4 regions of the Shewanella sp. SP2S2-6 genome follow, and region 2 is predicted to be linked to each of the others. Evidence: predicted binding sites of a transcription regulator. Region 2 holds the regulator's gene; each other region holds the start of a gene.
What was found. The regulator LexA, encoded in region 2, represses DNA repair genes until DNA is damaged. The targets are predictions, from matches to a motif close to TACTGTATNNNNATACAGTA.

Region 1 (8,328 bases), on a different contig from region 2:
ACATCTCAACATCGTTCATGCCCCGCCCTGCACCTAACATATCGGCAACCATGGCATCGACAGAGTCTTTGATTCCAGCCTGTTTTTGCAACTCAGACCCCGCCACAGCCATGGCACCACCATTGATAGTTGAGTTACCACCAAAGACAGGCATCTTGTCCACCACCATAACGCTGACACCCGCCTCCCTCGCTTGCAGTGCCGCAGAGATCCCTGCAAAACCACTACCGACAACGAGTACATCAACTATCTCATCGAATGCTTCAGGAGCAGTATCGCAACTTGCTGTTGCAGGTAAGGCTATTGCAGCCCCAAAGCCTGCAGCCATAACAACTCCACCTTTTAGTAACTGCCGACGGCCCGAATCAATATTTTGAGTTTTACTCATGCTAACTTCCTTCAATGATGACTGGAACTTGTCAGCATGAAAGTGCATTCGCTGTGCCAAGCACCTAAAAAGAGGTAATTAAGTGGGGAACTTTGATTGGAGGCACGGAATCACGAAATATAAAGATCTACAATCACGATACTTAATGATTAACATGAAATATCAATGGAAAAACACTTTTATCACGAATCGACACTGAGACTATGCAGTAGCCTACAACTCGAGAAGTCCCTGCAAAGTTACTTCGAGTTTATTCGAGATGAGCTGCCTATTGATGGGCTATTTATTAATATTTTTCGCAAACAATTTAATGACATACAATTTATTGCTCATGTCAATGCTAATCAATCATGCACCTTAGATAGGCAAATATCTATCCCTGAAGAACTGGCTCAGTGCTTAGATGATCCTCAACGCCCGCGCGTGAGAATTGTTAATGATATTGAGCACGACCCAATCACAGCTTTAGTTGCGCCTAAGGTGATCAGTGGTATTCATTCGCTGATCATTTTGAGAATGTCTATCGAAAATACCCACCTTGGGATAGTCGGATTTTATGCCAAAACGACAGGCGTTTTTCGCCCTCGTCATGCTGATTTAATTGCTCCGCATATGCATGCATTAGCCTTAATCACTGCACTCAATTTACGCGGGCGTAACTTACTTAAAGAAAATGAAGCACTCTCAAAGCAGAATGTGAATCTTCGCAGAACACTGGATGTCCAAAATGGCGTAGTGGGAGCCAATTCAGGCTTGAAACACGTCATGCAGCAAGTGCAATCTATTGCCAAGATTAATACGACCGTCCTAATGCTGGGTGAAACGGGGTGTGGTAAAGAAGTGATAGCCAATGCTATTCACGAACTTTCTGAACGTTCGGACAAGCCCTTTATCAAGGTCAACTGCGGCGCCATTCCAGATACTTTGATTGACTCCGAACTCTTTGGTTATGAAAAAGGGGCATTTACTGGGGCTGAGTCCCGTAAAATTGGCTACTTCGAACAAGCCAATGGCGGCACTATCTTCCTCGATGAAATAGGTGAACTACCATTATCCGCACAGGTGCGATTACTCCGTGTACTTCAAAATAGCTGTATCACCCGTGTGGGGGGGACATGATGCTGTGCAGCTTGATATTCGTATAGTGGCTGCCACCCACAGAAATTTACAAGCTATGATACACAGAGAAGTGTTTCGGGAAGATCTTTGGTATCGCTTAGCTATTTTCCCTATTGAAATTCCGTCATTAAGGCAAAGACGTACAGATATTCCTTTACTAGTACAGCACTTTATTGAGCAACTAAGTGCAAAGTTTAACCTGCCTCAATTGCCAAGAGTTACACCGGAACAATTGAATATTCTGAATCAATACGCTTGGCCAGGAAATGTCCGAGAACTCATTAACGTGCTCGAACGGGCGATAATACAACAACCTTCAGGACCGTTAGATTTTGGCTTCCTTGCTCCACATCAAGGTGAGGAAATTACGACCCAAGCAAATCAAACCGTTATCATAGATCCAAACTATGCGAGCGATAAACTTGTGCCCCTTGATGTTATGACCAGAAAATATATTAGTCATGCACTGCGGATTACAGGTGGAAAACTCTATGGTCCCGGAGGTGCGGCTGAGTTATTGGACATCAATGCTAATACCCTGCGCAGCAAGATGAAGAAACTGGGTATTGTGTAATCTTTCATCGGCAACGATGACTCTATAACAAAAAGAAGACGTCGGTTAACGCGGTACACAAATAACAAAGGTCACATAAGTGACCTTTGAAAACTCAATGGCTAACAATAGAATCTAGAAGAAGTAACGAATACCCACTGCATAGTTGTTATCTTGCAGATCTTCATAGGCTTTATCATCCATACTGCTGAAATCAATTTTTGCCTCGACATACATAATGGTATCGCGGCTATAACGATAGTGCAGACCTAACACAGCAAATTGGCGTGTCCATTTTCCTTGGATCGCTGTATCTTCATCAGTATCAAGATCTTGATATGTCAGTAATACACTCGGAACGAAACCATTATCATACTGGTAAGCAACAATAAACTCTGCTCCAGTTGAGTCATATAAATCTCCACCCACTAATTCGTTTTGCTCACTTTTATGGGCGTTAAAACCTACATATAAACCGTCTGCATCGCGACCAGGAGAATATTGATAGAAACTACCGTATTGTGCACCAATACCAATAATTTGGTTTGTGTTATCAACCTCTTTACCCGCAAGATTCCCAGTAAAATCGCCACGATTAAGTCCAGCTAATACTTTAAATTTATCAGTAAATTGATATGTCAAACTAGCACCATAACTAGGATCAAAACTCAATTCTGAACCATCACTCAACGAATGCCCTTGACTATCATACAAGGCAACATCGCTGTTTTGTTTTGAAGCATACTGTACTGCGACATGTAGATTACCGAAAGTATTACGATATTGCAGTGCCGCATCGGCACGTCCCGCCCCTGTTAAGCCACCGTCACCAAAGGTATAAGCACCCACAGACCATCCCGTAAATGCATTGAGCACATCTGTTGTGTAAGCCACATCATAATAAGCCCCCCACTGCTTCCCAAAAGTTATGGTCCCCCATTTCGCATGGGACATCCCAACATAACCCAGTCGATTGAAAAGAAAATCTGAATTTTTAGATGCCGATAACTGACCACCACCTTGGCCTTCTGTGTATATAAGACCGTCATCACTGGTCACCATGTTAATACCCCATTCGGTATGGGCAAAGGAGTTCCAGCCGTTTTTTTCATGGCGGTCAAAACGAAAACCAACACGAGAAAAATTATCGATCACGGAAGTTTCATGACCATCATTCAACGCAGCAAATCCTAACCAGCCTATCATATTAACGCTGTTCGTCTGGTCATTATACAGCTCAGCTGCCTGAGCAGCTCCCGTTAACAATAAGCTTGGGATCATCAAAGCAAGCAATGTCTTTTTCATTTCATCTACCTTTTAATTCAGCGAAATCACATATAATCACATGATTTATTTGATATCTTATTTTCCCCAACTAATAGTAAGCAGGTTATATGCCACAGGCAGGGAAAGCTGAAAATCAAGGTGTTTTTTAGAAGTAGATCAGGCAATCTCGAAATGCCGTGATTGTCGGTTGTTAAATACCGTTAAATAAATTAAATGTCGTCATTACATCAACAGACAATAACGACATGTATGCTACAACTGTGTCATTACACTGCTGTTGTAGATTTGCGGCTATTAGAAGCGGAACGACTGGTTGATCGAGTTACCGAACTTTTAGAACTGGTATTTTTGGAACCATAGTTGTTGGAACCATCGTTTTTTGTTGTGCCGATGCCTTTCGCTGAACTTGATTTTTTAGAATACGACTTGCGATAACCAGATTTATTCCCAGCCGTTTTACGATAACCTTGGCCTTTTAAACCATTAAGCGCGGTGGGCAGTTGTGCTCCTGCATTTTGAATAAGCGTGGATAAAGTGCCGAGCAGCGGTTGCATAAAGGCTTGATAGGAGGTTTCTTTATGACAAATACCGTTCAAGCTGGCTTCCCACAGGGCGGTCATGTCAGGCGTTGTTGCACTCGCGGGTAAGCTGTTAATTAATCCCTTACCCACATCCGTCGAAACGATAGATTTACCTAAGCGTTGTAAAAAACCGCGTTTGAACAGCAATTCGATAATACCAGCACGGGTGGCCTCAGTACCTAATCCATCAGTTTCTTTAAGAATTTTACGGATCTCAGGGTCGGTCACATAACGGCTAATCCCCGTCATAGCACCAAGCAAAGTGGCATCGGTAAAGGCCTTTGGCGGCTGAGTATTTTTCTCTAGTAACTCGCCCCGAGTACAATGCAAAGCCTGACCTAGTTTCAGAGGCGGTAATTGGCCGATAAACTCATCATTCTCCTCATCATTCTCCTCATCATCCTTACCCGCGCTTTCTTCCGTCGACTTGTTACCACTCGCCTTACTGCCATTTGGCTCTTGGCGGGCAAAGAGCTGCTTCCAGCCAAGAGATTTATCCTGACGCGCCTTGGTATTAAATAAGCCGCCCTCAATTGTCACTTGTACTGTGGTTTCACTGTAACAATAGGCCGGATAAAACTGGGCTAAGTACTGGCGGGCCACATGAAGATATAACTGCCTCTCACGCTGACTTAAGCTGGATAAGTTAGCCGTTTTCTCGGTAGGAACGATGGCGTGGTGGGCATCCACTTTTTTATCATCCCATGCCTTAGATTTAAGCCGTGGATCGGGGGCATCGGCGCCTTGCAGTAACTCAGCGGCACCACCGCTAATCGCCTTAAGAACCGACGGCGCTAGGCTATGTTGCTCGACGGGCAAATAACGGCTGTCGGAACGGGGATAAGTAATGAGTTTATGGCGTTCATACAAACTCTGGCAGGTATCGAGCACATCCTTAGCACTCATGCCAAACCGTTTTGCCGCATCAATTTGAAGCGCGGACAAGCTGTAGGGCAATGGCGGATTCTGTTTCTTGTCCTTAGCCACTAATTGAGTCACTAAGGCAGGTTTATCACTGATGCGACTCACCACATTTTGCGCTAACCCTCTGGCTAGTACTCGCCCTTCTTCGTCCATATACGGCTGACAAGCTTCGCTGGGTTGCCACTTAGCACTGAAGGCTTCCTGCTTTTCGGTCGCCAAATGCGCTAGCACTTCATAGAAAGGTTTAGATTGAAAATTAGCAATCTCTTCATCACGGCGCACCACTAGCCCGAGTAAAGGCGTTTGCACTCGCCCGACGGACAATACGCCTTGATAACCAACCTTTTTACCTTGGATAGTGTACGCGCGGGTCATATTCATGCCGTAGAGCCAATCGGCACGACTACGGGCTAAGGCCGATGTGGACAAAGGAATAAATTCGCGATTACTGCGCAGCTGCGTTAGCGCCCGTTTTACGGCTTGTGGGTTTAAGTCGCTGATCAGTAAACGCTGAGTTTGATGTAACTTGTCACCCCTCACGCCAAGATAGGCAATCACTTCATCCACGAGTAACTGCCCTTCACGGTCGGGATCGCCCGCATTGACCAGCATGTTGGCTTGTTTGACTAATCGTTTTAGCACTGTGAGTTGACTGCGAGTTGCGGCCTTAGGTTTTAGTTGCCACTTGTCTGGAACTATTGGCAAGTGCTCGAATTTCCACGACTTAAATTCGGGATTATAGGCATCAGGTTCTGCTTGTTCGAGCAAGTGACCGACACACCAAGACACGCAATCGCCATTGGCGGCTTCGATAAATCCATCGCCTTTTTTATGGGGTTTAGGCAATACATCGGCAATGGCCCGCCCTAGGCTAGGTTTTTCTGCGATATAGAGGATCATACAAACACCAAGCACTGGATATAATTACAGTATAATTTAACCCAAACGCCCGTTGAGTGCAAATTTCTGTGACAAACCGAGCTTAAATACCAAAGCTCAAGTGTAAATTCAATTGCGAATAGTTCTCAACAACTACTAGAATGCACTAAATTTTAGAGGAGTGGCTATGAGACAGTTTGCAATAAATGCGCGGCAGGCGATGACAATCAGTCCAGCATTGATGTTAAGATTCAATCAGTTACTGCTATTTCATAGCCTGATGTTACTCGCGATAAGCATGTTCACCAACACTTGGCTGGGACAAATGAAAATCATCGACATGCCTTTAGCTTGGGGATTCATGCTAGTAATGCCCATTGCGGTGAGTTTATCGCTACTGCTAAAACACCAAGTCACCCGCCATAGCTTAAGCAGCTTATTCGGGGTGTGGATGCTGCTGTGGATCTGGGGATAAACACGACAAAACCTATGGCGGAAAAGATCAGCAGCCTCGCTGCTCCAACAATGGATTGAGTACTCGGATGTCGAGAACAAACACTCATAGAAGTTCCCCCTCGCCCAATCGCGATACCTTTCCCAAGTAGCTGTTAACACTCCATAAAAAAGCCATAAAAAAAGCCAATGACATTATCACTGGCTTTTTATCCGCCTAACGTTTCACCTTATGGGTGACAGACGTTATGCAGCTCTAAATTAGTACCGATATCTTTGTTACGATCCGCTTTAGCATCGTCATTACGCAGTTGCGTCAAGTGATCTAAATACGCTTGATCCACATCGTTAGTGATGTAATGACCATCGAAAACAGAGGTTTCGAAACGCTTAATCGCTGGATTTTCCATTCTTACCGCTTCGATTAAATCAGGTAAGTCTTGGAAAATAATGCCATCTGCACCAATTAACTTGGCGATTTCATCGGCATCACGGCCATGGGCGATCAACTCGTTTGACGTTGGCATGTCGATACCATATACGTTCGGGAAACGAATTTCCGGTGCGGCAGAGGCAAAGTACACTTTCTTGGCACCCGCTTCACGGGCCATTTCGATGATTTGCTCAGACGTCGTACCGCGAACGATAGAGTCGTCCACCAGCAAGACATTTTTGCCTTTGAATTCAGTGTTAATCGCATTCAACTTGCGACGCACTGACTTCTTACGTTCCTGTTGACCCGGCATGATAAAAGTACGGCCAATATAACGGTTTTTCACAAAACCTTGGCGGTATGGTAAGTCCATGCAACGGGCAATTTCCAGCGCGATATCGCAAGAGGTTTCAGGAATAGGGATCACCACATCGATATCGTGATCGTACCATTCTTTCTTAATCTTCTCGCCAAGCTTAGCGCCCATGTTTACGCGACTGGCATAAACAGACACTTTATCGATAGTCGAATCTGGACGGGCAAAATAAACGAATTCGAAGATACAAGGGGCATAGCTAGGTTCTGCTGCACATTGACGGGTATACAGCTGACCATCAATTGACACGTAAATCGCTTCACCTGGCGCCACATCACGCATCACTTCAAAACCGACGGCATCGAGTGCCACGCTTTCAGAAGCGACCATATATTCAGTACCCGTTGGCGTTTCGTGCTTACCTAACACCAGAGGACGAATACCAAATGGGTCACGGAACGCGACTAGGCCTTGACCAATGATCATGGCAACAACCGCGTAGGCACCACGAGCTTGTTGGTGTACGTTAGCGACCGCATCGAACACTTCTTCCGACGTCAGGGTCAAACTCGTGGTTTTTTGCAGTTCGTCGGCCAACAGGTTTAACAAGACTTCAGAATCCGAAGTGGTGTTCACGTGGCGACGTTTTTTGATCAGCCCTTCGGCTAATTCGACTGTGTTGGTTAAGTTACCGTTATGGGCTAATGAGATCCCAAATGGCGAGTTAACATAGAAAGGCTGCGCTTCAGATGCGCTTGAACTGCCCGCAGTTGGATAACGCACATGGCCAATACCAGCATTACCTTGTAGGCGTTGCATATGTTTGACTTCAAAAACGTCTTTAACCAAACCATTGGCTTTACGTAGTCTGAAAGCACCACGATCAATGGTCACAATACCTGCCGCATCCTGACCTCTGTGCTGCAACACTGTCAGTGCATCATAAATGGTCTGATTAACCGATGATTGGCCAACTATTCCGACGATACCACACATGGGTAAGCTTCCTCATTGTAAGATGTTCTATCACTTAGGATTATTTTATTTTCTTTCTTATAGTTTGGGTACAAAGCTGGAGGTATTTTCCAAATAGTCAAAAAACCATTGAATAACAACGCCAAATTCGGGTACTAGCACAGAATCTTTCCACCATTGGGAGTTGGGAGAGCCTGTAAAAGCATCCATGAAAAACAACAAGGCGCTCACAATAAGCGCGCCTCGAATAGCACCAAAGCATAGGCCCAAGAGCCTATCAGTGCCAGATAATCCGGTTTTGACAACAAGTTGTCCGAGAATATAGTTAACTAAGGCACCGAGTACCAAAGTGGTAATAAAGAGGATGGCAATAGAAACACCATTACGCAGCATCTCATCGTTCATTTGTGTTAAGTGAAC
Region 2 (8,328 bases):
CAGCGGGTTGCACTGTATCGCCGGTATTGTTGCCCCAAGCATTGCGCTCATAGGTAATGACGGCCGCGAGTTGCTGTGGACTGAGTTGTTTGCCAAATGCCTGCATCGCCGTGCCCGTTTTGCCATGTATTACTATGTCGAGATGATTAGCAACGGGTCCTGTGGCGATAGCACTGCCAGCGAGTGCGGGGAAGGCTGGTGGTATGCCAGCTCCCGTTAACTGATGGCAGGCCGCACAAGTGGTGGCGTAAACAGTTTCACCTTCGGCCATCAAGGCGTCGTGGGTGAGAGTAGGGAGACTCGCTGGATCGACTATGGTTGTGGAGTCGACAACGGCTGCGGGCTCTGTTGCAGGTGCGGGTGTTGGGGTCGTGCTGACTGGTGCGGTAGCAGGTGCCTGTGTGCCAGTACTGCCGTTCATATGCTCATTAACATCTTTGGCCTGCACAGCGTCGCCAGTATTATTACCCCACGCATTACGCTCATAGGTAATCACAGCGGCAATTTCTTGTGCATTCAATTGCTTACCAAAGGCTTGCATGGCCGTACCCGTTTTACCGTTGATCACGATTTCAAGGTGGCCGCTGAGCTGTCCCGTTGCTATCGGACTGCCTTTGAGGTGTGGGAATACGCCTTGTAACCCCTCGCCATTAGGCTGGTGGCAGGCTGCGCAGTGACCGAGGTAAACTTGCTCACCTTGGGTCATCAGCTCCTCTTTGCTAAGGGTCTGTGACAATGCAGCTTGAGCAGCTTCTGCCGCCGCGCCTGCAGCTTGTTTTTGCTCCGCTACCCAAGCTTCAAACTCGGCTTCGGGTAAGGCTTGCACTACAATCGGCATAAAACCATGGTCTTTACCGCAAAGTTCGGCGCACTGACCACGGTAAATGCCGGGTTTGTCTATGCGAGTCCAGGCCTCATTGATAAACCCAGGATTAGCATCTTTTTTCACCGCAAAAGCAGGTACCCACCATGAATGAATGACGTCTTCTGAGGTCATTAAAAAGCGGATTTTGCGATTTATCGGTAGCACGAGCGGCTTATCGACCTCCAAAAGGTAATTTTCCCCTTTGGTTTCGGTACCGTCGATTTGTGTTCTTGGGGTTGCGAGTATGCTGTAAAAATCAATGTCTTGATCGAAATAGCTGTAGTGCCATTTCCATTGGGAACCTGTGACTTTAACGGTGAGATCGGCATTGCTGGGATCTTCCATAGCAATTAAGGTTTTTGTCGCTGGAATCGCCATTAAGATCAAAATGATAAATGGCAGAATCGTCCAAGCGATTTCAACTTTAGTGCTTTCGTGAAAGTGCGACGCGACAGCGCCTTTGGATTTTCTGTGATTGATCATGGCGTAAATCATCACGCCAAAGACCACAAGGCCAATGGCGCAGCAGATATACAAGATGGTCATGTGCAAGTGATAAACCTTGCCACTGATCTCGGTTACGCCAGGGGTCATGTTGAACCGCATGTCCGCGGCGGCCAACGGTGGTGCGAATAACACCACGAGTAAACAATACAACAATTGCTTCACAAGACTTCTCCTCTGCCAATTGCGAATAGCAACTACAAAGAAGAGCAACACAGTAAGTCTCAACTCTATGCAAACTCTTCAGTTCCCAAAAAAGCGTTTTTGACTTCAACGTGCGTTGGCGGCTGTTACTTTTAATTAAGTATTGTTACTGCTGGTATTAGCCACGCTGGCACATACGACTGAAATAAATCTGTTCTCTATTTTTAGTGGCATTTTGAACTCGATTACGGCTCGATTTATTTGCCACGGGCGGCGATATATCATCGCCGACTAAATCAACCATACTTGCTGTTTAAATATTGATCAAGATCACTTATTTATCTAATTGTCTGAAAAATTGCCAAAAAAAAGCCTCACATTCATAGGCGAGGCGGCTTTCAAGGTAAAAAAATAAATGAATATTTAATGTACAGCGCTAAAAAAAGATTGTTGGCCGAAGAGATTGCCTTGCTCAATGCGTACGTCGCCATGTAAGTGACTGTTTACGTCTTCTAGCACTATACCCATGGCGCGGGCACTTTTAGCGACGATTTGCAGGCGACGATTATCGCGTGCATCCAGTGATTGGGTCCAAGTAATAACCGCACTGGACGTACCACTTGTTAAGGCTTTTTCCATCGCCCACAGGGTTTCGACTTCATCTTTAGCGTGCACCAGCAAGACTCTGTCCATACGCACGCCTGCATTGGCGAGCATTTGTTTGTAGCCAATGCTCGGTGGGTTGATGAGTACTAACCAACGACCCTGTTGGCTTAACTGGGCGAGTTGCGCACTCAAATGGATTAACTCTTGGCGGCCTTGAGTCTTAGTTGGCATGCAGGCGATAGGTGCGTGGTGCCAGTCATAGTCGGCATCACGGACTTCATCGAGCCACAAGCCCGGATGGCGGGGTGCATTGCCAAGTAGTTTGTTCATAGCCAATCTCCATTACGGATCACACCGACGGCGAGTCCTTCAATTGTTAAACTTTGATAGCCTAAATCCACTTTTATCGGGGAATAGTCTTCATTTTCGGCGTGTAGATAGACCACATTGCCTTTTTTTTCGAAACGTTTAACAGTGACATCGTCGTCGACTCTAGCGACAACCACTTGACCATTTCTAGCTTGTTGTACTTTATGGACAGCCAGCAAATCTCCTTCGAGAATGCCGATATTCTTCATGCTGTCGCCTTTAACCCGCAGTAAGAAATCGGCGGCGGGATGGAACATGCTCGGGTCGACTTGGTAGTACTGTTCGACATGTTCTTGGGCAAGAATAGGTTCGCCAGCAGCCACTTGACCGATAAGTGGTAAACCTGTTTCAGTTAAATCTTCGACTTCCGCAGGTAGGCGAATGCCCCGCGATGTGCCTGGCATGATCTCAATGCAGCCCTTTTTCGCCAACGCTTTAAGATGCTCTTCAGCCGCATTGGCGCTCTTAAAACCTAAACGGGTCGCGATTTCTGCCCGAGTGGGTGGCATGCCAGTATCGGCAATATTTCGTTTAATTAGCTCTAAAATTTCAGCTTGGCGTGGCGTCAAAGGTCTCATGGTGTTTCCTGTTTTTCTATACAGTTACTGTTAGTATATACAGTATTATTTGCAGCGCAAGTATTAACCACTTTTTAGCTATGTTGGAGAGAATTAGCGAATATTACCCATAGTCTGGTATTCTACCGGGCTAGTAAACGTACTTAATTGCATAAGAATAATGCCTAAACACGACTCTCTTTGGTTGAAATCATTACGCTGGATCCAAAAACACTTAGTGCACACTATTGTTGTGCCTCAGGATCCCTTTGCCGATCTGAATCTGGATGCCTCCAGACCCCTTGCTTATGTGATGAAAACGGAATCGCTGAGTGACATCGCTGCCCTGAGCGAAATTACGGCTAAGTTAGGACTGCCGAGCCCCTATGAGCCTTTAGTGGCAAATGGTGTGATTGCGCCTCGGGTTGTCTGCCTTCAAGGGCGTAAGCCGCTGTTTGGTGAGCGTGCCGGTAACGAGCCTTTCCTCGAATGCTTTATGCGTTTGTTGGCCGTGCATAAGGAGCGCCCTGAATTAGACATTCAACTGGTGCCCGTGAGCCTGTATTGGGGCCGCACGCCAGGGAAAGAAGACGACACTATGAAGGCGGCTGTGTTTGAGCGGGAAAACCCGACTTGGCTGCGCAAATGCTTGATGATTCTATTCTTAGGTCGACATAACTTCGTACAGTTTTCAAATGCGGTATCTCTGCGATACATGGCCGACGAACACGGCACTGACATGGGGATCGCCCATAAGTTAGCGCGGGTAGCGCGGGTGCATTTCCGTCGTCAACGTAAGGTGATGACAGGGCCTGTGCTGCCAAATCGCCAAGCACTGTTTCATTCGCTGCTCAAATCCGAGTCCTTGCGTAAAGCGATTCAAGAAGAAGCGGCCAACAAAAAGATTTCTGAGACCCAAGCGCGCGAGACAGCCATTGAGTATCTTGATGAAATCGCTGCAGATTACTCAGATAGCTTAGTGCGTATTGCCGAGCGTTTCTTAACTTGGTTGTGGAACAAGCTTTACAGCGGGATCAACATCAAAGGTGCCGAGCAAGTTCGTCAGCTGCACCACGATGGCCACGAGATTGTCTATGTACCTTGTCATCGCAGCCACATGGATTACCTGCTGTTATCGTATATTTTGTACTATCAAGGTATGGTTCCGCCGCACATTGCCGCAGGTATTAACCTCAACTTCTGGCCCGCTGGACCTATGTTCCGTCGCGGTGGTGCCTTCTTTATCCGCCGTAGTTTTAATGGCAACAAGCTGTATACCGCAGTATTCCGTGAGTATTTAGATCAACTGTTTGCTAAAGGTTATTCGGTGGAATATTTCTCCGAAGGCGGCCGCTCACGTACGGGTCGTCTATTGGCGCCAAAAACCGGCATGATTGCTATGACTATGAACAGTGTGCTGCGCGGTATCGAGCGTCCAGTCACGCTAGTGCCTGTGTATTTAGGCTATGACCATGTGATGGAAGTGGCGACGTACCATAAAGAGTTAAGTGGTAAGAAAAAGAAAAAAGAATCTGTGTGGCAAGTGTTTGGCGCGATCCGCAAACTGGGTAATTTCGGTCAAGGTTATGTGAACTTTGGCGAGCCTATAACCCTGCAAAACTTCTTAAATGAGCGCGCGCCAAACTGGCGTACTGAGTTGGCCGATGATCCTGAGCAAAAACCAAGCTGGTTAACGCCAGCTGTAAACGTGCTGGCGAATCGAGTGATGACAAATATCAACGATGCGGCGGCGGCGAGTTCGGTGACCTTGACGAGTTTAGTGTTGCTGGCCACAGATCAAAATGCCTTAGAGCGCAGTCTGCTGGAACGTCAGCTTGATCTGTATCTGACCCTACTCAAAAAAGTGCCTTACACTACTTATACTTCGGTTGCCGAAGGTGATGGTAAGCATTTAGTGCAGCAAGGTTTAGAGCTGAATAAGTTTGTTGTGTGTGCCGATCCTTTAGGTGAAATCGTGTCTATCGAAGCGAGTCAGGCTGTGTCTATGACTTACTATCGTAACAATATCATTCACTTATTTATTGTGCCGTCATTAATTGCGAGCTGCTTAACGCATAATGAGCAGATCCCGCGTCAGCAAGTGGTGTCAATCGTTGCCGATTTTTATCCACTGCTGAAAGCCGAACTCTTTATGGGCATTAAAGATGTACCTGCCTATGTCAATCAAGTGCTGGATTTCTTCATTGAACAAGGGTTAGTGGTCGAGACTGATACCTTAGCTGTCGTGCCAGAGCACACTAGCCAACTATTATTGTTAGCCAGTTCCGTGAGCGAGACCTTGCAACGCTATGCGATTATTTTCAACCTGTTAGCGAACAGACCTAAGATGGAGCGCTCAGAACTTGAGTCTGAGAGTCATCTACTTGCCCAGCGTTTAGGCGCTTTGCATGGCATTACCGCGCCTGAGTTCTACGATAAGAAACTTTACGGCACCTTGAGCGTTAAGCTCAAAGAATTGGGATATCTGGCGGATAACCAAGATAAGTCCAATATCAATCGCATACGAGATCAAGCCAATAGCTTATTACGTCCGTCAGTGAAACAAACGATAGTGGCGAGTGTCACCGCGGAGCATACAGTTTAATGGCAAATCATATGAATGCGGCTAAGCATAAGCCCGCAGGTAAGTCCTTGCTCGGCGGCGCCATGATTATTGCTGGCACGACCGTAGGTGCTGGGATGTTTTCTCTGCCCGTGGTCGGTGCAGGTATGTGGTTTGGCTATTCGATTTTAATGTTATTGGGCATTTGGTTTTGCATGTTGATGTCGGGCTTATTGCTACTCGAAACCAATTTGCATTTCGAGCCCGGTGCCAGCTTCGATACTTTAAGCAAGCAAACCTTAGGGCAGTTTTGGCGGATAGTGAACGGCGTTTCCATCGCGTTCGTGCTGTATATTTTGACCTATGCCTATATCAGCGGCGGTGGCTCGATTGTGAATCACAGCTTGCAGGGCATGGGAATTGAGTTACCGCAAAGTGTGGCAGGGCTAGTGTTTGCCATAGTATTGGCGAGCATAGTGTTGATCAGCACTAAGGCCGTGGATCGCATTACCACGATTATGCTCGGCGGTATGATCATTACCTTCTTCCTCGCTATTGGCAATTTACTGATCGAAATCGATGTGACTAAGTTGCTCGAACCCGATGGTAATAGTAGCTTTTCACCTTATCTGTGGGCGGCGCTACCCTTTGGTCTTGCCAGCTTTGGCTACCATGGTAACGTTCCCAGCTTAGTGAAGTATTACGGCAAAGATTCCACCACCATTATCAAGGCGATTTTCGTCGGCACCTTTATCGCGCTGGTGATTTATGCCTGTTGGTTAGTGGCGACTATGGGCAATATTCCCCGCAGCCAGTTTATCGATATTATTGCCAAAGGCGGCAATATGGGCGTCTTGGTGGGCGCTTTGTCCGAGGTGATGGCGAGTAGCTGGTTGAACAGTATGTTAACGCTGTTTGCTAACTTGGCCGTGGCTTCATCTTTCTTAGGGGTGACCTTAGGTTTGTTCGATTATCTAGCCGACTTGTTTGGTTTTGACGATTCTCGCTCGGGCCGGATGAAAACCGCGTTAGTGACCTTTGTGCCGCCGACGATTTTAGGATTATTGTTCCCCGACGGCTTCTTGGTGGCGATTGGCTTTGCGGCATTAGCGGCGACAGTGTGGGCGGTAATCGTCCCGGCGCTGATGGCCTATAAATCGCGGCAGTTATTCCCCGAGAGCACAGGTTTTAGAGTGATAGGCGGTACACCGTTGATTATTCTTGTGGTGTTATTTGGCATAGTCACGGGTGCTTGTCATCTGCTCGCGATGGCAAATTTACTGCCGCAATATTCCTAATTTTTTCGATGATTTAAGCCCTCCATGTGAGGGCTTTTTTGTATTTAGCGATTGAGTTTTAATCCTGCAGATCTTTTTTATCCCGACACTGTACAGAAGCCCGAACTCAGGCTTAACTCGAATGATTGTAAAAACGAAGGAGCAAATGATGAAAATTACTCAGTACGCACAAGGACATGCATGTTGGGTTGAACTCGCAAGCCACGATTGGCAAGCTGCTAAGGCATTCTACCAAGCGTTATTTGGTTGGGATTCAGTAGACATGCCAATCCAGGAAGGTCATTTTTCGCTATTTAATTTAGCAGGTGATGATTTAGGCGCCATGTACCAAATTCCTGAGTCTGAGTCGCAGATCCCCAGTCATTGGCGTGTCTACTTTGCCGTGGATGATATGGATGCTAGCATTGCAGCTATTCAAGCTGCGGGCGGCCAAGTGCACATGGGGCCGCATATTGTGGGAGATGCGGGCGTGATGGCGCAGGTGAGCGATCCGCAAGGCGCACGTTTTGCACTGTGGCAAGCGAAGAACCACATAGGTGCTCGCCGTCAGGGTGAACTCAATACCCTTTGCTGGGTTGAGCTGGCTTGCAAAGAGCCGCGTACTGAAGAAGCCTTTTACTGCAAAATATTCCCTTGGACTAACACGCTCAGCGATATGCCAGACATCGAATACTCTGAGTGGCAAGTTGATGGGCAATCCATCGGCGGTATGATGACCATCATGCCAGAATGGGGCGATATCTCTCCCCATTGGCTGCTTTATTTTACCGTAGCCGATTGCGATGCATTTGCAGAAAAAGCCCAAGCATTAGGCGCGCAAGTGTGCATTCCGCCCAGTGATATCCCCGATGTGGGTCGATTCTCTGTGATAGCTGATGCTCAAGGTGCCACCTTTGCGGTGATCGAGCTTAATCAGATGTAAGGCCATATTTAGGACGAGTCACATTTAAGATTAAAAACGGCGACACTCAGTCGCCGTTTTTATGTGTCTAACCATCTGTTTAATTAGCATTATCAATCATGATTGTCTCAGGGCAGGAGCCTCTGCCTGCCTTGTTAGCCTTGGCGAGTAGGCTAGGCAAGGAGTCTGAGGCTTTAATGACCTCGGGCAAATTAATGCGGATTTCACTCAGTAATCCCTTGCCACATTCTAGGCTCATTTTAGCGTGAGCACCTTGACCGAAACTGCTATCAAAACTTTGGTTTAACTCACTTTTACTGACACTTTTACCTATGTTTTCATGAATAAATTTTTGTACCCATGCCGAGGCATTGACCGCTTGGGTCAGCTGGGTTGCCAATAAAAAGTACTCGTTAGGGTCTTGGCTACGGCAAGTGCCGTGTTTCCACCATTCGTGGCGTTCTAAACAGGTGCCATATTGGGCGCTTGGCATGACTTCTTCTAAATTTTTGCGCACCGAT
Region 3 (8,328 bases), on a different contig from region 2:
CAATGGCAAGCGACACTAGTGCAAGAGCCTGCGCCCGAGGTAACGAATACCCACGTCGCAGCAGAGACTAACCCTGAAGCTGCGCCTAACACTGAAGCAGAGTCATGATCCGCATCTTAGTGAGCAACGATGACGGGGTTAATGCGCCGGGGATCAAAGCCTTAACTGAGGCCTTGGCTGAAATTGCGACTGTGCTAACAGTGGGGCCAGATCGTAATTGTTCTGGTGCGAGCAATTCATTAACCTTGACTAATCCATTAAGAATTAATAGGTTAGATAACGGTTACATTTCTGTTCACGGTACACCGACTGATTGTGTGCATTTGGCTATCCGAGAATTGTACGATGGCGAACCCGATATGGTGGTGTCTGGTATCAATGCGGGCGCGAACATGGGCGATGATACCTTGTATTCGGGGACGGTTGCTGCCGCGATGGAAGGGCGCTTTTTAGGTTTTCCTGCGGTCGCGATTTCGCTCAATGGCCGAAAATTTGAACATTATCAATCGGCGGCGGTTTATGCTCGGCGAATAGTCCAAGGCTTGTTAGCCCTGCCTCTGGCAAAGGATCAGATTTTAAATGTGAATGTGCCAGACTTGCCGCTTGATCAAATCAAAGGCATTAAAGTGACCCGTCTCGGCGCTCGTCATAAGGCTGAAGGCATAGTACGAACGCAAGATCCCGCAGGACGCGAGATCTTCTGGCTCGGTCCACCAGGACAAGAGCAGGATGCCACTGAGGGCACTGATTTTCATGCTGTCGCCAATGGCTATGTGTCAATTACGCCTTTGACGGTTGATTTAACTGCCTACGGACAACTAACGGCATTGCAAAATTGGGTAGATAAAATATGACTCGAGTTGCCTTAACATCGGCGGTGAACTTAGCTAAAAAGCTTCATGATGCGGGGATCCGCAATCAAGCCGTGTTAAAGGCGATATCGCATACGCCGCGGGAAATGTTTCTCGATAATGCGCTAGCCCATAAAGCCTATGAAAATACCGCTTTACCGATTGGCCAAGGGCAAACCATCTCGCAGCCTTATATCGTCGCCCGTATGACCGAACTCTTACTGCATAAGATGCCCCAGCGCGTATTAGAAGTGGGTACAGGATCGGGTTATCAGGCGGCAATTTTGGCGCAATTAGTGCCGCAGCTTTGTACTATCGAGCGAATAAAAGGCTTACAAATACAAGCGAGACAGCGCTTAAAACGATTAGATTTGCATAATGTGTCGTTTAAATATGGTGATGGCTGGTTAGGTTGGGCGAATCGTAGCCCGTTCGATGCCATTATGGTGACCGCTGCAGCTTCAACCATACCTGAGGCCTTGTTGTCTCAGTTAGCGGAGGGCGGAGTCTTACTCCTGCCTGTCGGCGAAGACACCCAACAATTGATGCGAATCACTCGTACAGGGGAACGTTTTAGTTCGGAAACAATTGAAACGGTTAAATTTGTCCCTTTGATTAATGGAGAGTTAGCTTAACCTTGTGTTGTGCTACTGTCCCCACTGAACAACTTGTCTTGCATCGAGGGCATTGTTTTTTCATCATAAACAGTAATACAGCCTCACCAAGGAGTTTTTATTGTTGAATGCGGGTTTAGTCTTAAACCTCTGCTTTATATTTCTGCTTGCAGGCTGCAGCTTTCAGGCCAGCCGACCCGCGCCCGTCGAAAACATTTCCCATAGCTACTCTAAAAACAACAAAGGCCACATTAAATCTAATTCATATAAAGTTAAGAAAGGCGACACGCTTTACTCTATTTCTTGGGGAGCAGGAAAGGATTTTTCTGAAATAGCTAAACTTAATCAATTAGATAACCCTTATACAATTTACCCCGGACAGATTTTATATTTAACGAATACTAAGTCGAGCAGTCAGTCCAAATCTACGACTTTAGATGGAAAGAAAACGAGTTCCTTGGGTAATAATTCTAGTAAAACTGATAAAAAACAATCAGATAATCAAGTTTCTCAAACAAACGCTAAGTCAAGTAATGATCTGAAAAAAACACTTGATCAGAAAGCTAAGCCCGCGTACCTTGTAACAAGTTCCCAACAAAACGTTAACTCAATCATGGTTCCACCGACTTCGACACTACCAACCAGTGTGAGTCAGTGGGAGTGGCCAGTAAGAGGGAAGTTAATCGGGACTTACTCTGCCAATGAGCAGGGAAATAAAGGCATTAAGATCGCGGGAAATCGGGGAGATATCATCAAAGCTGCTGCAGATGGGCGGGTGGTATATGCAGGAAGTGCTCTTAGGGGTTACGGTAATTTAGTGATTATTAAACATAGTGACGATTACCTTAGTGCTTATGCTCATACGGACAAGATCTTAGTCAAAGAAAAGCAACATGTCCTCGCAGGGCAGACAGTTGCGAAAATGGGCAGTACAGGTGCCAATCGGGTAATGTTACATTTTGAAATTCGTTACCATGGACAGTCTGTAAACCCACTTACTTATTTACCCAAACAATGATTGCTTGGGGCCTTGTTGGCAAATGGAGGATAGGAAATTGCACTAATTCAGCAGTTTAATCAGGTTTGGGAGATTTAATCATGAGCCGCATAAAAAGCACTGCCGCAGAAGCACTAGTAGATTTTTCCGTAGAAACCGTTGACTTCGATCTTGAAAAAGAAGAAGTTGCATCCGACTTAGTTCAAGAGCTAGGAATAGAGCAACAGGTTCAAGATGACCTGCAAAAAAATCTTGATGCCACTCAACTTTACCTTGGTGAGATTGGTTTTTCCCCACTGCTTAGCGCAGAAGAAGAAGTTTACTTTTCCCGTAAAGCCTTAAAAGGCTGCGCAAAATCCCGCAATCGCATGATTGAAAGTAATTTACGTCTGGTCGTAAAGATTGCCCGTCGTTACAACAATCGTGGTTTAGCACTGCTTGATCTTATCGAAGAAGGCAACTTAGGTTTAATTCGTGCCGTTGAAAAGTTTGATCCAGAAAGAGGTTTCCGTTTTTCAACCTATGCGACTTGGTGGATTAGACAAACCATTGAGCGCGCTATTATGAATCAGACTCGTACGATTCGTTTGCCTATTCATGTTGTTAAAGAACTCAATGTTTACTTGCGCACCGCTCGCGAGTTAGCACAAAAACTCGATCACGAACCTACGGCCGAAGAAATTGCCGAAAAACTACAAGTGTCGAGTGCTGATGTCAGCCGTATGCTTAAGCTGAATGAGAAAATCACCTCTGTCGATACGCCTTTGGGGGGCGATAATGACAAGGCGTTGCTGGATATTTTAGCCGATGACGATAACGTTGGCCCTGACTATAAAGTGCAAGATGAAGATATTTCTAATTCAGTGGTCAAATGGCTCAATGAGTTAAACACTAAACAAAGAGAAGTGTTAGCCCGCCGTTTTGGTCTGTTAGGTTATGAACCTTCTACACTCGAAGATGTGGGTGCTGAAATTGGTTTGACCCGTGAACGTGTACGTCAAATCCAAGTGGAAGCATTGAAACGTTTACGCGACTTATTAGGATCTCAAGGTTTATCTGTTGAAGCTTTATTTAGAAACTAATACCGCATCTTTGTTACTCAAGATGTCTAGCTAAGGTTTTAAGTCTAGTGCTTAGGTCTAGTCGATAAAAGTAAAACGCCCACTAAAGAGTGGGCGTTGTTGTTTCTAGTCTTGTATTGCTGATAATATCGCTTAGCGAATATCACTCGCTCACAGAGTGTTAGCTCAGACGTTTCAGCTCATAGAGCAAATCAAGTGCTTGTTTTGGCGTTAAGTTATCGGGATTAATGCTACTTAACTTCGTTAGCGCTGGATTCTCAACCGGTTCAGGTAACGCGAGTAAGCTTTGAATAGGCGTCCTCGTTCCTTCAGCTTGATGATCGCGACTCTCCAATTGCTGCAACTTATGTTTAGCGGCTTTAATCACTTTGTTTGGTACGCCGGCAAGCGCCGCAACTTGTAAGCCGTAGCTTTTACTAGCGGCGCCTTCTTGCACTGCATGCATAAAGGCGATGGTATCGTCGTGTTCAATGGCATCGAGGTGCACATTGTAAACACCAGCCATTAATTCAGGTAACTGAGTTAATTCAAAATAATGGGTGGCGAATAGGGTCATAGCGCCGACTTGCTGGGCTAAATACTCTGCTGCCGACCAAGCGAGCGATAAACCATCATAGGTGGATGTGCCGCGGCCGATTTCATCCATTAACACTAAGCTACTGGCGGTGGCGTTGTGTAGAATGTTGGCGGTTTCTGTCATTTCTACCATAAAGGTTGAACGGCCAGAGGCCAGATCGTCAGAGGCGCCAATACGGGTAAAGATACGATCGATAGGGCCTATCAGTGCGCGATCTGCTGGCACAAAACAGCCAATGTGGGCCATCAGCGTGATCAAAGCGACTTGACGCATATAGGTCGATTTACCGCCCATGTTAGGTCCGGTTACAATCAACATACGTCTTTGATTGTGCAAGGTGACTGGGTTAGCGATAAACGGTGTTTGACTCACACGCTCCACCACTGGGTGACGACCAGCCTCTATCTGTACGCCGATATCTTGGCTCAGCTCTGGGCAAGTGTAGCCTAAGGTTTCGGCGCGCTCAGCAAAGTTACTTAACACATCAAGTTCTGCCGCCGCTCGAGCAAAAGCTTGTAATTCATGTAATTTTGGCAGAATAAGATCAAATAATTGTTCCCATAACTGCTTTTCGAGTGCCAGTGCTTTACCTTGGCTCGAGAGCACTTTTTCTTCGTACTCCTTAAGTTCAGGCGTGATATAACGCTCCATATTCTTAAGGGTTTGACGTCGTTGGTAATTGAGTGGCACTTGCGAGGATTGCAAGCGACTCACTTCGATGTAATAGCCGTGTACACGGTTATAGCCGACTTTAAGTGTGTTGATACCTGTACGTTCTTTTTCTCTGGCTTCGAGTTGTACTAAGTAATCGCTCGCACCTTCGCTAAGACCGCGCCATTCATCTAATTCGCTGTTGTAGCCTTCACGGATCACTCCGCCATCGCGGATAAGCATGGGAGGATTATCTACTATCGCGCGCTCAAGTAAGGCTTGTTCAGCGGGGAACTCACCTAAGTGTTGCCGTAATTGAGTCGTGTGCGGCGCGCTCAGTGTGCTTAAACTCTGTTGTAATTCAGGTAGTAAGCCCAGCGCTTGACGTAAACGGGCAAAGTCTCTTGGGCGAGCGGTACGCAGCGCGAGTCTTGCCATGATACGTTCAATATCGCCAAGTGCTTTTAACTGTTCATGCAAACCTTCGTGGGCGGCGGTATCGAGTAGTTCAGTCACCGCCTGTTGGCGTGCTTGGATGTGTTTTGGATCTCGAAGCGGCTGATGGATCCAGCGTTGTAACATGCGGCTGCCCATAGGCGTCGCCGTGTTATCCAATACTGCGGCTAAGGTATTATCGCGACCACCGGCAAGGTTTTGAGTGAGTTCTAGATTTCGGCGCGTTGCCGCATCGAGCACTATGCTATCGGTTTGATTAAAGCGGGTAATGGCATTGATATGGGGCAGGGCTGTGCGCTGTGTGTCTTTGACGTATTGCATCAAGCAACCTGCAGCCTGCAGTGATAAACGTGCATCTGCAATACCAAAACCATGCAAGTCTTTTGTGCCAAACTGAGCCAGTAGTAACTTGATGCTAGTGTCGTAATCAAATTCCCATTCAGGGCGACGACGTTTACCTTTAAAACCGTTTAGTAGACCTAGTTCGCCAAAGTCTTCACTGTAGAGAATTTCAACGGGATTAGTGCGTTGCAATTCAGCTTCTAATGACTCTCGCGTGTCGAGCTCGGCAATCACAAAACGTCCGGATGAAACATCCAGAGTGGCATAACCAAAACCGATTTTACCTTGATAAACCGCTGCCAATAGATTGTCTTGGCGTTCCTGCAGCAGGGCTTCGTCGGTCAAGGTGCCAGGCGTGACGATACGCACCACTTTACGCTCAACTGGTCCTTTAGAGGTTGCTGGGTCGCCAATTTGTTCACATATCGCAACCGATTGACCAATTTGAACTAATTTCGCAAGATAGCCTTCCACAGCATGGTAAGGCAGTCCCGCCATGGGGATAGGATCGCCACCACTTTTACCGCGTGCTGTGAGTGAAATGCCTAACAGCTCAGAAGCACGTTTAGCATCGTCATAAAACAACTCGTAGAAGTCACCCATGCGATAAAACAGTAACATGTCGTGATGTTCTGCTTTCATGGTCAAGTACTGACGCATCATAGGAGTATGTTTTTCTAAATCATCGGTATCAATTACATTCATTAAATCGTTATCGTCCGTTGTGACTGCCGTGGTTATGTGGGATTAAGCGCTATGGAAGCAGAAGACTGCTGTACAATTTTCAGCTAAAAAGACCACGCAAAATTTGCTGCGCCAATCTTAGCAATAATTTACCGAAAATTGAGCCCTTGATGACGGATATTCGTCAAAGGGATGCAATATCCGATTTGATATTCGCTAAAACCTTGGCCATATTAAAAAATCCCATAAGCTAAAAATAATTCAGCCACAGGTCTTGATACTGTATGATTGTACAGTATACTAGTCAGCAGAATTAAGACAAAAAGCGCGGCTTTTTGAATTACCCGTTTGTAAATTGAATATTACTTTTGACAGCTTAAGGCTTGTCTTGATGAGGGAACTGGAATGAAGGTCGATCCAAATAAAGAGAAAGCACTTGCTGCGGTATTGATCCAAATTGAGAAACAATTTGGTAAAGGCTCCATCATGAAGCTGGGTGAAGATCGCTCTATGGATGTTGAGACCATTTCTACCGGTTCTCTATCTCTGGACGTTGCTTTAGGCGCTGGCGGTTTGCCAATGGGTCGTATCGTTGAGATCTATGGTCCTGAATCATCAGGTAAAACGACACTGACTTTAGAAGTGATTGCCGCAGCGCAACGTGAAGGTAAAACCTGTGCCTTTATCGATGCTGAGCATGCACTCGACCCTATCTATGCTAAAAAATTGGGCGTAGATATTGATAACCTGCTGTGTTCACAACCGGATACCGGCGAGCAAGCGCTTGAGATTTGTGATGCATTAACTCGCTCAGGCGCTGTTGACGTTATCGTCGTTGACTCAGTGGCGGCATTAACGCCTAAAGCTGAAATCGAAGGTGAAATTGGTGATTCTCACATGGGCTTAGCGGCACGTATGATGAGCCAAGCCATGCGTAAACTTGCGGGTAACTTAAAGCAATCTAACACCTTACTTATCTTCATCAACCAAATCCGGATGAAGATTGGTGTGATGTTCGGTAACCCAGAAACGACAACCGGTGGTAACGCGCTGAAGTTCTATGCTTCTGTTCGTTTAGACATTCGTCGTACTGGTGCCATTAAAGACGGCGATGAAGTAGTCGGTAACGAAACTCGCGTTAAAGTGGTGAAAAACAAGGTTGCAGCACCGTTCAAGCAAGCCGAATTCCAAATCCTTTATGGCCAAGGTATTAACCGTACTGGTGAGTTAGTTGACTTAGGCGTAGCCCATAAGTTGATTGAAAAAGCGGGTGCTTGGTACAGTTATAAAGGCGATAAAATCGGTCAAGGCCGTGCTAATGCTGGTAAATATTTGACTGAAAACCCAGCCATTGCTACTGAAATTGACAAGACATTACGTGAGTTACTTTTGAGCAATCCTAGTGCACTGGCTGCTAAAGATGATGATAGCACGGAAGATAATGTTGATTTAGAAACAGGCGAAGTATTCTGAGTCAGTCAGCCCGTCAAATCGCGGTCGCGCTGTTAGCGCGCCGCGATTATTCCCGCTTACAAATCCGCGATAAATTGCTCGAGAAAGGCTTCGACCTTAACGATATCGAACCTGTACTCGACGCTTGTGAATCCTCCGGTTTTATCAATGATAATCGCTATGCTGAATTATTGGTGCGTAGCCACATTAGTCGAGGGCACGGTGCTATCCGTATCCGCCAAGCGATAGCGCAAAAAGGCTTGTCTAAAGATTGTATTGAAGCGGCGATAACCAATAGTGATTGTGACTGGTTTGAGCTAGCAAAAGATAAAGCCACCAAAAAATATGGTGTTCCCCGCGTAACAGAAGTGAAGGGCTCTAAAGCTCGGGATCTTATCGCGAAGGAAAAGGCCAAACGAGTGCGCTTTTTAATGGGTCAAGGCTTTAGCTACGATCAAATCACTTATGCGTTAGATTCAGATCCCAATGATCTCGACGACGATTATTAATTGCCTCAACTCATCGATTGCGATGTAACCTTAAGACTGCAAAGCTCCTTTAAATATCACTCAATAGGCTTAGTACAATTAGGTTTGATATCGAGTTAAATTCACTCGACACT
Region 4 (8,328 bases), on a different contig from region 2:
CACCGAAGACTAACAGCAAGGGCTCTGGCGACTGGTGTAACTGGGCGAAGGCTTCAACCATAGCTTGTGATAGGGTTTCGGTACCTGCGGCAACTGAGGTCGACGGCGCGGTATTGGCCGCCACTATGCCAAAAATGCCGCTGGCGGTGTTGTGCACCGACTGACTAAATCCTAATGGCGATAAGGGCTGTTTGGCGATAATGTCTTCGAGCAGTCCTATGGTGCGCTGCAACTCTCCGTGGCGCGAGGCAAAAATAGAGCGGCAGTTTTCCGGCATATCGCACTGAAAACTCACCTCTAGCATCATCTTAGTTAAGCGACTAAAACGGCGGCGTTGCATGGCGGGAACGTGTTTGAGTGCGGGAGCTATGGTATCAGACTGTGGTGTGTCGAGATTTAATTCAGCCGAGTTTTTGCACCAAGTTTGCCAACTTTGCGGATGCTGATATTGGGGGGCCCAAGCGCCCCAAGAGAGAATGCTGAATGTTAGTTGCACTACTTTGCCTCGACACTAAATTTAAGCTGTCTTAGTTATCCCTAACTAAGTTAGAACATTGATGGATTGTCATACCATAGTGAGGTGTAAACGCGTTTGATGAATGACGCTGGAATGACCTCTACAGCGGGGCCATTCTACACCATGCCCCGCGTTTTTATGAAGCCATTTGCATTGTATGGGTTAATGCAATGGGATCAAGTGCTGCGATTTTCGGCAGTTAGATCGAATTTGTGTAACAAATATCGCAATAGCATTCTCATTCGACAGGCTTTTTTATCCTAGCGATTTACGGTCAAAATGAAAAAGGCGCACCGAGCGCCTTTTGTCTTCACCACGGCATGGTTTTACTGTGCCAGCTGGTTCTCGAGTTTACGTAGAGCCACTTTTAGCTTGCGGGTATTTTCTGGACCCATACGGATCAGCAGTTTTTGCGCGCTAGGTAGTGCCTCTAAGTTAGGGTCAACAAATTGATAGTTAACGCTAATAGAGCTCAGCTCAATCGGATCTTCAATGATAGGCGCCGCGAGCAGTATTTTAATCGCTTGCAGCATTCTGTCGTTGAATTTAGCGTTGCTGTAGCCGAGTTCGGTAAAGGCTTCCTCTAGCATAGGCGTCATTTGCTTATAGGTGACCATTAACGTTTGTTCGTCCATTTTGGCAATCGAGTCAACATAGGCATCGTATCTGTGGAAACCCTCAGGATTTAAATACACTTTGTTGGTGATTTCAGAAACCGAGAAATGCTTCTCTGGGCCTTTGAGTGGACTCACTTTACGGGTCAATTCGCCCTGAGCTAAGTTATCGACAAACACCACAAATTGGCGCGCGAGATCTTGCTGCACTAATGCAGAACCCAGCACATTGTTATCGATAATGGCGAGGGCTTTTTGTTGTACGAATGCATCACTTTCAGCCAGTGCAGGTACAGGTTCAGCAACCACTTCCGTCTCAGTTACCGCAGGGGCTTCTGTGCTGTTGGTGTTCGTTTCTGTAACAGCAGGCGTCGTTTCAGTGGTTTCTGGCTCTGGCGCACTTTCGAGCGTCATAGGCTCAGATGGCGGTGTTTCAGGTAATACAATTGGCGCGTTAGGGATGAGTTTAGGTGAATCTGAGTCACCGCTGTAGTAATAATATCCTCCGGCAGAAAGTAGCACGACGAGCACTATCGCAAAAAGCGCAAAGCGATTACTGCTAGAAGAAGTCTCTTGAGGTGTTATTCTATCATCTTGATTAACTTGCATTTTACATCCTTCGCTTGAGTGTCAAGGTAACTTGGTGAATACATGCAGCTAACATTAAAGTGCAAGAGCGGACTATTGGAATACCGCTGGTTCATTTTGCAAGTTTCCATGCGCTTGTCTATAGCGCTTAGCTGAACATAAACAATTTATTTTGAGTATCGAGGCAGATGTCACTCCTCGGCCTTTCCCCTTTACTGCCTAAGCCTGCACATAGTGCTGCTTGTGCCCGAGCCAACGTAAGATTATCGCATCGACTTTTTCGGGGGCCTGCGCCATCACATGATTTGCCAGTTTTTGAATGTGCGGGATCAAAGCTTGATCGCGCACCAGATCGGCAATTTTCAGCTCGGCCAGTCCCGTTTGCTTAGTGCCAAGCACTTCACCTGGGCCACGAATTTCTAAATCTTTCTGCGCTATGATGAAACCGTCATTACTCTGCCTGAGTACACTCAGTCTTTGGGTGGCGGTATGGCTCAATGGCGCCTTGTAGAGTAACACACAATGGCTTGCGATGGCGCCTCGACCGACTCGTCCGCGCAGTTGGTGTAGTTGTGCCAAACCTAAACGTTCAGGGTTTTCAATGATCATCAGGCTGGAATTAGGCACATCGACGCCGACTTCAATCACTGTCGTTGCCACAAGAAGATGAATGATGCCCGCCTTAAAATCGGCCATAATTTGCTGTTTCTCGGCGCTCTTCAACCTGCCATGCACGAGGCCGATATTGAGCTCGGGCAGGGCGAGGCGCAGTTCTTCGGCCGTGTCTTCGGCGGCTTGGCATTCGAGCACTTCGGATTCTTCAATCAGAGTGCACACCCAGTAGGCCTGACGTTTATCTGTGATGACGGCGTTACGTACCCGTTCGAGCACTTCGTTGCGGCGTGAATCGGCAATCGCCACTGTGGTCACAGGTGTCCGTCCCGGCGGCAGTTCATCTATAATGGATGTGTCGAGATCTGCATAGGCCGTCATCGCTAGCGTGCGTGGGATCGGCGTTGCCGTCATGATTAATTGATGCGGGTGGAACCCTTGGCTCACGCCTTTTTCACGTAGACCTAAGCGTTGGTGTACGCCGAATCTGTGCTGCTCATCTATGATAATTAACGCAAGTTTGTTAAAGACCACATGCTGCTGGAAGATAGCATGGGTACCAATCACCATCTGGGCGGCGCCGGATTCTATGTCCGCAAGGGATTGCGCTCTGACCTTGCCTTTGAGTTTACCCGCCAGCCAACCGACCTTAAGCCCGAGTGGCTCAAACCAAGCGGCAAAGTTAGTCGCATGCTGCTCGGCCAATAGCTCGGTTGGCGCCATCATGGCAACTTGATAACCGTTTTCAATCGCTTGCAGGGCTGCCATCGCTGCGACTAAGGTTTTACCTGAACCTACATCCCCTTGCACTAAGCGCATCATAGGGTGCGGTTTTTCTAAATCTTTGCCTATATCGGCCACCACTCTTTGCTGGGCGCCCGTGGGCTTAAAGGGTAAAGCGGCGAGGAAAGGATTGAGCAATTGTCCTGTGGCCTGCATGGTAACCGCTGTGTCTAAATTACTGCGCTGTCTTAGGCGTAACATGCTGAGATTGTGGGCGAGTAATTCTTCCTGTACGAGTCGCTGCTGTGCTGGGTGTTGGCCTAACTCTAAATCGAACTGAGAGATCCCCGCAGGAGGTCGATGCAGCGTCTGCAGCGCTTGTTTAAGGCTAATGTTATTCGGTTGCAACTGCGGTGGCAGCAGCTCTGTTAAGCCGCCATCTTCCAGTAATACCAAAGCTTGCTCGGTCAGCTTGAACCAACTCGCCTGTTTTAATCCCTCAGTTGTGGGATAAATCGGCGTTAGGGTATCGCTCAGATGAACATCTTCACCGGGATACACGACTTTATATTCTGGATGCACTATCTCAGCTTGATGACCACCACGACGCACTTCACCGTAGGCGCGGATCATCAAACCGTTTTGCATGGCATTACGCTGGGCGACGGAAAAGTTAAAGAAGCGCAGGCTCAAGCTACCCGTATCGTCGCGCACATTGCAGACCAGCATACGCTTGCGGCCTTGGATGATTTGCGTCGATTGGATTTCAGCTTCTATGGTGCCGTAACTGCCGGGCATAAGAGCGGCAATCGGATAGATTTGGGTTCTGTCTTCGTAGCGCAGGGGTAAGTGAAACAGCAGATCTTGTACTGTTGTGATGCCGAGCTTTGCGAGTTTCTCCGCGACCTTTTTGGCGACGCCTTTGAGGTCGGTGATCGGAACAAGATCCAATTGCTGCAAGTCGTTAGCACTCAATCACTGTGAATTTATACATATATTAACAGAGAATAAGCGTAAGGCAATCTCAAGCAGAATGAGGGACTTATTTGCCTGCATAATTAACGTCAGTTTGCGGCCCTTAGGTTTCGGCTAAGGCCGCAAAAATTGTCGATATGAACGAAAGAGTAGTTAACCGTGAGCGTGATTACAGCCAGCCCTTTTGTTTGGCGATGCGTGCTGCATCGATTCGGTTGCTAGCATTGAGTTTGGCTATGGCTTCGGAGAGGTAGTTGCGCACTGTGCCTTCGGCGATAAAGAGGGTTTCGGCGATGTCGGCGGTGGATTTGCCTTCACTGGCGAGGCGAAGAGCACGGCGCTCTTTATCGTTGAGTGGGTCGACGTCACCAATTGCCATCATGGCAAGTTCAGGATCGATCACCCGTTTACCCGCCATAACTTGTTGAATCGCGTTGACTAAGGTTTCCGAGGGCGCATCTTTTAGCAGAAACCCGCCGACACCGGCTTCGATAGCCCGTTTGATATAGCCCGCGCGGCCAAAGGTGGTAATGACTACGACCTTAGTTTGACTATGTTGATCCTTTAACCAAGTTGCCAGTTCTAGGCCTGTGCGGCCAGGCATTTCGATATCGGTTAGCAAGAGATCAAAGCTTTGCTGTTTGAGTAGGCCTAGGGCCTCGTCGCCGTCACTCGCTTGGGTGATATTAAAGCCTCCCGCAAGCGTGAGGAGTGCGGCGAGCGCGCCTCGCACCATGGCTTGGTCTTCCGCCAATAAAATCTTCATTAATCTGTTGCTCCCTGCAAAGGTAAACTGACGGTAAATGCATATCCCTGTTCGAGATTATAGCTCAAGCTGCCGCCTAAGCTGTCGAGACGTTCGCGTATGCCAGTGAGGCCATTGCCTTCGGCGATAGGTTTACTTGTGCCATTATCTTTGACTTCAAGGATTAGTCGTTCTGGCTGTTGAATAAAGTCGATAATACATTGACTTGCGCCGCTATGGCGTAAAATATTATTCACCAGTTCAGTGACAATTAACCCTAGCTGACTCTCCATTCTGGCGGGTAATTTGGGGATACTGCCTGTTAGCTCGACACTGATCCCTTTTTCCCTCAATAGTTTACACAGTTGTGTCACGCTATCCGCGAGTCCTTTATGTTTGTAATCCGATACAGTATGGCGAATTTGGCTGAGGCTCTCGCGGGCGATTTGACCGAGTTCATTAAGCTGGATAGTGGCTAGTTGGTATTCTTGTTTTTCCAGCAGTTTTTCGGCCAGTTCCGCCTTAAGCGCAATCGAAGATAAGCTGTGGCCCATAATGTCGTGTAGATCGCGCGCGATACGCTCACGCTCAAGCATAGTGGCCAAGGTGGTAATTTCTTGGGCACTTTGCTGTTCTTTTAATTTATGCCGATAACGTCTGCGTTCGGCGACACCAAACATACCCACGCCGAGCACTAACCCCGAGCCGTAAAGCGGAAAGTAGTAACTGTTAAAGTGGTAAATCTCATTGAGGGCAAACAGTAGTCCGATGATGGCAGCAAGCGCCAATAGACAGGTCCTTAGAGGGTAAAAAAAGCCAATGAAAAAAGCCGCAAAGGTGAATAGTGAGATAGATCCTGGGTTGATTGGGGTGATCGCTATTGCTATCGCCACCATAATCAGAATGGGCCGATAGGCGCTACGGTTATTGCACTTATAGGTCCAAAAATAGCTGGCAATAAAAGGGATTAACACAGCAAAACTGAGGGCGATTTTCCAGCTTGGATAGGGATTTATGGCTAGAGGGATAAGATAAAACACTAAGTTTATCAAATACACCCAAGCAAGTTTTCGTTCGAGCTGAAGATGCGTGATTGTCATAATGCCCCTATGAAACAGCGTTGATTGTTAAGCGTTGTTCGTTGAATGCCCGAAGGTGGCATCTGTGTTGATTTACTCTGTTTAGGGATTGGCGCTGGGGTCAGCGCCATCAGTCCCTGTTAACAACTTGGTCTAGTTTGCACTTAATTGCTGATTTTGTTGAAGCAAAAATTTTGCCCAACCGTAATCTGCTTGCACTTTTATAGCCTGTTGCCAATCTTCACTCGCGCCTTGGCTATCGCCTAATTCCTGTTTAGCGAGCCCGCGCCACGTGTAAGCTTCGGCTTCACCCCAACAAATGTCGTCGCAAGGTTGGGCGAATCTTTCTATGGCCGTGGTGGCGAGCGTCTTAGCATTTTGCATGCTGCCGCCAAACATAGCAGGCGTGTTGTAGGCGGCGATCGCTTTAACCAACGCGACCCGTGGATTTTGGGGTTCTAACTGCTCGGCGTTGGCAATGGCTTTGGCTGATTTCATGCCGAGAGTTGCGCCTTTGCTATTGTCTAAGGCGATTTGCATGCCATAAACCGACGATAACAGCGCGAGGGATTCCGCATCAGCTTGGCTGGTTTCTAAGGCTTCTAATGCGGTTTGCGCATTAGTCAGTGCACTGCTGGCGAGGGCTTTTTGTCCCATGACATTGGCGCTAATGGCTAAGCGATAGTTCGCATAGGCTTTGTCGTAATCTTGGGTGCTGGCACTCAGTTGTTGCAGCTGCGCTAGGTTCATCGAGTTTGAGGCCGCATCTATGCTGGTGATGTTGGCGTTAGAGGGCGACGCTGCAAACGTGTGGCTGCTGATAAGCGCTAAGCTTGAGACGAGTAATAATATTTTCATGGTATTTCCTTATTGAGTAAATTTCCCCGTGTTTGGGTACGGACTCATTATCAGAAATTCGACTGGAGAAATGCAGACACAAAGGTCATGGCTTTAGCATGACAAATGTCATCAGTTTAAGGGTGTTAAACTTGTCTTTTTTTAAAAGTGCGAAACCCAGATAGCAAAACACCGGAGAGGCTCCGGTGTTTCAAGTGGATATTACCGCTGGGTGTTATACCAAAGCTTGAGCGCTCGCTTGGTTAATCAGGTAACCCATATAACCTAAATAGGCCAGTAGCAGCACAGAACCTTCGCGGCGGCCGATACGTAATCCCGTCCATGCAAAAGGCAGAATCACTATGGCTAAGGCTAACATCACCATAAAGTCGAAGGGTTGGAAACCGAGTGACGATACAGGATGCACTATGGCGGTAACGCCTAAAATACCCAAAATATTGAACAGGTTAGAGCCAACAACGTTACCGATAGCGATATCGCTTTGACCTTTTAGTGCCGCAATTACTGAGGTCACTAACTCTGGCATGCTGGTACCAATCGCCACGATCGTTAAGCCGATAATGACTTCACTCACGCCGAAGGTTTTCGCTAAATCTACCGCGCCGTTTACAAACAGAATACCGCCGCCAACTAACATGCTAATGCCGACTAGGATGAATAGGCCAGAAAGCAGTGGGTTATTGGGCCCCGCTTCAATCTCTTCTTCATTCTTGCTGTTTTTCGAGCTGATATAGCTAAAGGTTAAATATCCAAACAGCAGTGAAAGCAGTACCACACCGTCAATCAGGCTCAGTTCGCCGTCTAACAAGAGTCCCCAGAACAGCATAGAAGCCAAGATCATCAAAGGGATATCGCGCTTAACCACTTGGGATTGCACTTGGATAGGGCGGATTAGCGCCGTGATCGCTAAGATCAAACCTATGTTGGCAATGTTAGAGCCGATAACGTTACCTAAGGCGATACCACTGTTTCCGGCGAGGGCAGATTTGACACTCACCGCCAGTTCTGGTGCGCTAGTACCAAAGGCAACAATAGTTAAGCCTATGATAAGTGGCGTAATACCTAAGCGTAGGGCGATAGCACTCGCGCCACGCACTAGGGCTTCGGCGCCTAAGGTTAAAATAATAAAACCGCCAATAATCGAGAGTGTAATGAGCATCACGGGACTTTGTTAAACCTATATTGAATGGGAAAGTACAAGGGAATTATCCCTTAGCCGACAGGCGCACATGATACGTGGTTTTATCGGAGTTTGACAGAATATGTCATAAAAAAGCACGCCGAGGCGTGCTTGATTTATGTCGATAACCACATTGGCCATCTCTCTGTTTAGCCGAGTTATTTTTGTGTTAACTCATCTTCCCAGCGAACTTGGGCGCCACGAATGCCATCAACTCGTTCGCTAAAGGCTTTTTCAAGCACATGGCGTTTGATCTTAAGCGTCGGTGTCAGTACATCGTTCTCAATCGTCCAAGGATCGTTAACTACGATAATCGCATCCACATGTTCGTGTGACTCTAAGTGCGGATTCACGCTATCGAGTGTCGCCTTGAGTGAAGCGCGGACTTCTTCGCGGGCTTGCAAACTAGCGCCTTCGGATAATTGCACTAATGCGAC

Region 1: Q4Q57_RS10210 (DNA topoisomerase III) is a predicted target of LexA. The motif match lies at 5,765-5,784, and genes of this name have one in related genera.
Region 3: recA (recombinase RecA) is a predicted target of LexA. The motif match lies at 6,533-6,552, and genes of this name have one in related genera.
Region 4: recG (ATP-dependent DNA helicase RecG) is a predicted target of LexA. The motif match lies at 4,031-4,050, and genes of this name have one in related genera.

Annotation. Positions count from the first base shown of each region.
Region 1 is NZ_JAUOEQ010000011.1:77,845-86,172, reverse strand. Features, by position in the region: gene Q4Q57_RS10225 (flavocytochrome c) at 1-388, opposite strand, end outside; partial or broken gene Q4Q57_RS10220 (sigma-54 interaction domain-containing protein) at 554-2,081, shown strand; gene Q4Q57_RS10215 (porin) at 2,196-3,365, opposite strand; gene Q4Q57_RS10210 (DNA topoisomerase III) at 3,614-5,752, opposite strand; gene Q4Q57_RS10205 (hypothetical protein) at 5,919-6,206, shown strand; gene purF (amidophosphoribosyltransferase) at 6,415-7,929, opposite strand; gene Q4Q57_RS10195 (CvpA family protein) at 7,987-8,328, opposite strand, start outside.
Region 2 is NZ_JAUOEQ010000014.1:36,306-44,633, forward strand. Features, by position in the region: gene coxB (cytochrome c oxidase subunit II) at 1-1,534, opposite strand, end outside; gene Q4Q57_RS11465 (cell division inhibitor SulA) at 1,937-2,449, opposite strand; gene lexA (transcriptional repressor LexA) at 2,446-3,066, opposite strand; gene plsB (glycerol-3-phosphate 1-O-acyltransferase PlsB) at 3,227-5,650, shown strand; gene mtr (tryptophan permease) at 5,650-6,906, shown strand; gene Q4Q57_RS11485 (VOC family protein) at 7,055-7,828, shown strand; gene Q4Q57_RS11490 (ribonuclease T2) at 7,908-8,328, opposite strand, start outside.
Region 3 is NZ_JAUOEQ010000047.1:16,703-25,030, forward strand. Features, by position in the region: gene truD (tRNA pseudouridine(13) synthase TruD) at 1-108, shown strand, start outside; gene surE (5'/3'-nucleotidase SurE) at 105-854, shown strand; gene Q4Q57_RS20285 (protein-L-isoaspartate(D-aspartate) O-methyltransferase) at 851-1,486, shown strand; gene Q4Q57_RS20290 (peptidoglycan DD-metalloendopeptidase family protein) at 1,587-2,483, shown strand; gene rpoS (RNA polymerase sigma factor RpoS) at 2,564-3,544, shown strand; gene mutS (DNA mismatch repair protein MutS) at 3,705-6,275, opposite strand; gene recA (recombinase RecA) at 6,660-7,727, shown strand; gene Q4Q57_RS20310 (regulatory protein RecX) at 7,745-8,215, shown strand.
Region 4 is NZ_JAUOEQ010000007.1:104,923-113,250, forward strand. Features, by position in the region: gene Q4Q57_RS07760 (beta-ketoacyl synthase chain length factor) at 1-496, opposite strand, end outside; gene Q4Q57_RS07765 (DUF3014 domain-containing protein) at 844-1,740, opposite strand; gene recG (ATP-dependent DNA helicase RecG) at 1,939-4,014, opposite strand; gene Q4Q57_RS07775 (response regulator transcription factor) at 4,199-4,795, opposite strand; gene Q4Q57_RS07780 (sensor histidine kinase) at 4,795-5,874, opposite strand; gene Q4Q57_RS07785 (hypothetical protein) at 6,007-6,711, opposite strand; gene Q4Q57_RS07790 (calcium/sodium antiporter) at 6,926-7,870, opposite strand; gene Q4Q57_RS07795 (AMP-binding protein) at 8,050-8,328, opposite strand, start outside.